DNA from 2 places in the Latilactobacillus sp. genome. Region 2 is predicted to be linked to the other one. Evidence: predicted binding sites of a transcription regulator. Region 2 holds the regulator's gene; the other holds the start of a gene.

Region 1 (3,217 bases), on a different contig from region 2:
CTTCATTGCTGATAACGGTCAGGTGCCGTGTAGTTATTCACTACCCACTATTACGCTGGAATACTGGATTCAATACCTTCCACCAACCGGTATCTCTCTGTCAATCCATATAGGCGCTTATTCACGTGTTTTTCTCTTGCATTAAGAATAACCCATTTGGCTATTAAATTCAATCTTAATCGGCTGACTTTTGTAACCAAAGCTCTCTTAATAAGCCATATAAACGCCCATAATGGTCACTATCCGCATTTTGATTCCACTTAAACATCACTGCATTCGGGTTAACCTTATTGGCTAACGAGATACTTGACGTTGTGATGACTAGATCGGCATCAGCCAAATCAGCATCGTCGTGCGTCACTGTCACATAACGAATATTCTTCAAAGCCATCATTAAATCAAAATAACCTAAGAATGATTGTTCTGATACTAAGACGACCTTCACCGGGTTAGTAGGTGCTACCCGTTGAACAACTTGCCGTAAGACATTATAAAGCCCGCTAACAATTTGATCGCGTAAATCGCTGATAAAATCTAATTGCTTGTCTAAGAGTAAGTAATCGACCGTATCTTCAATATCTTGTTTTAAAACGGGGTTATCCCTCAAGCGTGTGTAATCGTCCATTAAATGGTTCGCCATAATCGACATCACATCTTGTTTAAACATATAGATTGTCATGACAGTGGCCATTAATGTCTGAACTAATCCTTGATAATCTTCTTCATCCAGGTTCAAATGTTCTTCAAGATTAATTGGCACCTTAGCCATGAAATCCATTACGAATTTATGGGTCTTAGGAATATAACGTTCATAGCGATCTTCATAAGATGGCATATACTGATTATTCCCTTGTAACAAGATGGGCCCAAAGTTCATCAAGTCATAAAGGTTAAAAGATTCAGCCATTGCTTCTTCCATCGTCATCTGAGCCATTGCATTTTTAATAATTAACGCTGGCCCAATGAACGGTTGGTTAATATACGTTTTAATCATATTGGGGACTGGGTACCGCAATAAATTTTCTTCGGTAGGTCCTTGAATATAGTGCCGCTGCGCAATCCGATAGTACATTGTCACAACTAAGTATGCACCTAATTCGCGGGTTAAAACATTTGGTTTTGCCAATTGGAACCGTTCGATTGCTAAATCAAACGCCTTTAAAGCATCCAATCGATCAATCGTTTCAAATGGCCATGTGTGCCCATCAGTCGCTAGCCAGAATAAAATGATGAGGACTAAGCGAATCTTATTCTCATCACCTTCTAGGCGAATTGGATCGTAATACATGCGAATATCAAATGACCGGATTAAATCCCGAACACCTTTCAAATGCCGCAATGCGGTTGCTTTGCTGATATCGTGTGATGTCCAAAATTCTTCGAACTTCACTTCTTCACCTTTCAACAAGATGTTTACAAAATCAAAAACATCTGATTGATCCACTAAATGATAGTGATAGGCATCTAGTGGGACACTAAATAATCTTTGAATATCTTCAGTGTCTTCGCCGATAACTTCTTTTAAATCAGCGACGATACTCATATAGGTATTATATAGACTACCATAAGTCCGGTTTAATAAGGCGGCGACCTGTTTTAAATTAACGTCGTCGACTAATGGTTCATTTTTTCGAGATAATGCAATTCTTTTTTTGACGGGTAATTCATCCCGCTTCAAGCTCGCGATATCCAACAACAGACCATATTTATCATTTTCAGCCTGTGTTAAAAAAACACTGTCATTTCTATTCAACTGACTAACCTCCCGGAAAGTATCTATAATGGGCAATTTATTTTACCATTAATGACTTCGCAATGAAACCATACCTCCCCTTGATAAACAAGCGTTGCTTTTTGCGCTAAAAATGCTAGAATATTTAAGTGACGTTTGGTGATGAAACACCACATGTTGTATATCAATAACATTCAAAACACATTTTATAGTCAAAAGAGGGAGACTGATGACATTGCTCGTACTTGCTGGCACAATTGGTGCAGGAAAAACTAGTTTAACAAAATATTTATCTGATCATTTAGGAACGGAAGCTTTTTACGAATCCGTTGATGATAACGAAGTATTACCTTTATTTTATAAAGATCCTACAAAATACGCTTTTTTACTCCAAATCTATTTCTTAAATAAACGATTTGATAGTATCAAGCAAGCTTACACAGATGATAACAACATCTTGGATCGCTCAATCTTCGAAGATTCATTACTCTTCCACTTGAACGCTGATCTCGGTCGTGCCACAGCAACTGAAGTGCGCGTTTACGACGAATTGTTAGCCAACATGATGCAAGAATTACCATTTGCCGCCCACAAGAAACGTCCTGATTTATTAATCCATGTCCGCGTTAGTTTCGAAACAATGCTCTCACGGATTCAAAAACGTGGTCGTTCTTATGAACAATTAGAAGCCGATCCAACCCTCTACGACTATTACAAGGAATTAAACAGCCGTTATGACGCTTGGTACGACGCTTATGATGAAAGTCCTAAGATGCAAATCGACGGCGACGTATTAGACTTCGTTGAAAACGAAGCTGATCGTAAAAAAGTCATCGATATGATCGACCAACGAGTTAAAGAATTAAACGAACAACAATCTAAAGCAATCTAAATCTGATTTAAAAAAGGCCTGGATAAATTATTATCCAGGCCTTTTTTGCATACAAATGTGTACGTTATCAATTGAGCTCAGATTTTTCTAAGTGTGATTTTTGAATCCATAATTCGTGAACAATCCCGTATAAACGAGCGTAATGATCACTATTAGCATTCAACCGCCAAACAAACGGCACTGCTTCTGGATTGGTATAATCTGGTAAGGTGATGCTGGCCGTAGTAACCACTAAATCGGCATCCCGTAAGGCTTCATCACTAGTGCTGACATCAACGTATTGAATGTTATCCAATGCCGCCAAGACATCCATATAACCTAAATAATCTTGTTCAACCACTAAAGCAACCTTCACACGGTTAGCCGGACGATACTGTTGAATTAATTGTCGCATCAAGTTATAGTACGCTTTCACAAGCGCATCTCGATTAGGTTCAAATAATCGAAATTCTGGTTCAGATAAGAGATAATCGACTGTCTGACTAACGCCAGCCCGTAATCGTTCATTGGGCCGCAATAATTTTAAGCGTTCCATTAATTGATGTGATGCTACGGAAGTCATATCATTACCTAACACATGAATATTAGTTGTG
Region 2 (3,217 bases):
TCACGTAATGCGCGAATTTCATTTTTCGCCACAAAGCCATGATTTTTTTGCTTAAGATATTCCAAATAATCAACTGGTAAATACTGCTGACTTTCGGTTAACCACTGCATTTCTTTTTCATTAAAGCCGGCTTTTTGCCATTCTTTTTGTAGCGTCTCAAGCGGTTTTTTAGCCGGTTGTTCACTGTTATTTTGAACGCTATGTCGGCGCGTATAATTATTCAAAACGTTTTGTTCTAACGCATCCATATTGACCCGACTGTCGGCAACATCCATGGTGAGGCCGATTAAGCGTCCCAATTCCATTTCGTCTAATCCGTAAAAATAATGCAAATTAAATAATCGTTGCTCATTACGTAAAATTTCATCCGTATCGATTTGATTCTGTGCAACCACTTCTTGTAATAAAGCCCAATCAAAAGTGCGCAACTCAACTGACGTGAAACTTGGTTTTTGCGCCTTTTTTTGTTGATACGTACTTTGTGCCTCAGCAACTGCCGTAGGGGCCGTTGTTAAATGATCATTTTGAACGTGGAAGACCGTCAAGAAGTTCTTCGTGACCTCTTCGTATTCCTTAGAGCGCACTGGTTGTAGTTTAAAATGCTCTCTCAATTCAACAAACCGCTTCTCACCGACTGATTCGTATAAAATGACACTCAACAAATCATCATTGAAGAAAATATGTGGCTGCATTGGTGCGTATAATTCATACACCAGATTGCGGCCCGTATTGTTATTCTTCTGATAAGTCCGCATTAAACCTAACGCTTCTAACTTATTGCGCGCGTCATAAAAAGCCGGCAAATCAACCCCTAGTAAATTCAACAAGGTCGCATGCGTTTGGAAAGTCGTTTGACTCTTGGCCTGTGTTGATTGGCTCCATAACAAAAGATAGAGACTGTACGCGACAGCCCCCATCAGTGGTTGGTATAAATAGGTGACGACTGTTTGATCAAAATCGCTCAAATAGTTAGCTTTTGTCACCATAAACCCATCTTTAGGACTTAAATAATCAAATGCATCTGACATCCGCTAACTCCTTTCGACTAATCTTGGTCTTTAGCCTTTTCTTTTTTCATCATTTCTTGCAATTCCGCCATAAAAACATTCATGTCTTTAAATTGACGGTAGACACTAGCAAAACGAATGTAAGCAATCTCGTCGACACCTGGTAAAACGGCCATGACGTATTCGCCGACAGCTTGTGACGACACTTCGTTTTCGCCTAATGCCCTGATTTTATTTTCAACTTCATCAACAATTTCAGTCATTTGTTCCATCGTAACCGGTCGCTTTTCGGCAGCCCGGATTAAACCACGTAATAATTTATCGCGGTTAAACTCTTCACGGGTCCCATTTTTCTTAATGACTAATAACGGTGTTTGCTCCACCCTTTCAAAAGTTGTAAACCGGAATTGACAATTTTCGCATTCGCGACGACGCCGAATAACGCGTCCTTCATCTGTTGGTCGACTATCAATTACCCGTGAACTATTTTGATGGCAATGTGGACATAGCATAAAGACACCTTCTTATCTTTTAATTTAAGGAATATTAATTGTATTTTACTATTCTAAACAGACAGTATAATAATATTATAACATGACATGCAACAGAGTGCCTATCGCACCGGGTTACTTTTGAGCATTTACTGAGTGGTGTGAATAAGCGACACAGTCGATTGTTCGCACAACGTGGTAAAGCACAAAAAGTTGATGCGAGAGGCACGTTTTAACCAGCGTGCGTTACCAACCGGGTTGATTCTGAGGATTAGCAGCGTTAGGCGAATAACCGATGCAATCGGTTGTTTGACTGACATCGCTAACCACAGGAATCAGGTTGGTAGTCCACGTTTCAGAGTACTATCGCACCGGGTTACTTTTGCGCATATACGGAGTGGTGTGAATAGACCAAAAAAGGAGCTGGGGCAAAAGTAATTTTGTCTTCAGCTCCTTTTCGGTATCCGAACATTGGTGGTATAAACGTGTTCTATAAGTCATATCCTTCCGGTTAACCCTGAATGTCAAACGATTGCTTCCAGCAATCATTCACCATTCTGTGTTAATCCTCAGGACATACCCGACTTATGGCACACTCCTTCCAAAACTGTCTTTAATTGGGCTTTCAATTGATCCAGTGAACCTTGGTTATCAATCACAAAGTCTGCTCTGTCCCGTTTTTCAGCCAATGATGCTTGACTGTTAATCCGTTTCAAAGCATCTTCGCGACTTAACTGGTTCCGCGCCATTAATCGCGCTAATTGTTTTTCAACCGGCAAATAAACGACTAACACCCCGTCGCAAACCGTTTCGTAGTGCTGTTCATATAACAACGGTAAGTCCAAAACAACTAGCGGTACTTGGTGCGCTTTGGCCTGAGCCATCTCGGTCATAATCGTCTCCCGAATGACCGGTGCTGTAATCGCGTTGAGTTGCGCCAAGGCAGCTTGATTACCAAAGACCAATTTGCCCAAAGCTGCCCGATCGACCTGACCATCTTGTACAAGCTGCTTCCCAAAAGTGGCTTGAATTTGTGCTTGAACGCTTTGATTATTAGCCAACACTTGGTGTGCGACTTGATCCCCATCAATAATAGGAATACCTTGTTGCGCTAGCATTTGCGAAACTGTTGTTTTACCGGTAGCAATACCACCCGTTAAGCCTAGGAAATAAGTCATTATTTTGCATTCCTTTTAATCTGACACTTTGGACAAAAATGCGTCCCCCGCTGTGCCACTTTAATTTTCTCGATGGGTGTCCCACATCGTTCGCAAGGAACCCCTTTTTTGCCGTAAACACGCAGCATTTCTTGGAAGGCGCCAGCATGACCGGTCGCGTTCAAGAACGTGTTAACCGTTGTCCCACCATGATTAATCGCTAGTTCTAATTCAGCAATAATCTCATCGTGGAGGCGATCCGTTTCAGCACGCGTCAAGTCATTGGCTGGTGTTTCTGGATGAATATGGCTTAACCACAACGTTTCATCGACATAAATATTGCCTAGACCGGTCACAACCTTTTGATCCAATAATAATGGCTTGATAGCTTTGTGATGTTTTTGCAACCGTTGATAGAAGTCCGCCTTTAAAAAGGTCGTCGGTGTTGGTTCCGGCCCTAGGTCCTTCAAGCCAGCTACCGTATTTTCCTGACCGGTCTCAATCAACTGCATCCGCCCAAACTTCCGCGTATCTAGGTAACGCATCTGTTGCCCATCCGTGA

What was found. Region 2 encodes NrdR, which represses ribonucleotide reductase genes. Its sites were predicted from a motif close to ACACNATATATNGTGT; they were not measured.
Region 1: NDN60_RS09125 (deoxynucleoside kinase) is a predicted target of NrdR. The motif match lies at 1,900-1,915, and genes of this name have one in related genera.

Annotation. Positions count from the first base shown of each region.
Region 1 is NZ_JAMQEX010000021.1:5,218-8,434, reverse strand. It holds gene NDN60_RS09130 (helix-turn-helix domain-containing protein) at 176-1,753, opposite strand; gene NDN60_RS09125 (deoxynucleoside kinase) at 1,962-2,624, shown strand; gene NDN60_RS09120 (helix-turn-helix domain-containing protein) at 2,692-3,217, opposite strand, start outside.
Region 2 is NZ_JAMQEX010000007.1:84,037-87,253, forward strand. It holds gene NDN60_RS05175 (replication initiation and membrane attachment family protein) at 1-1,028, opposite strand, end outside; gene nrdR (transcriptional regulator NrdR) at 1,046-1,519, opposite strand; gene coaE (dephospho-CoA kinase) at 2,068-2,676, opposite strand; gene mutM (DNA-formamidopyrimidine glycosylase) at 2,676-3,217, opposite strand, start outside.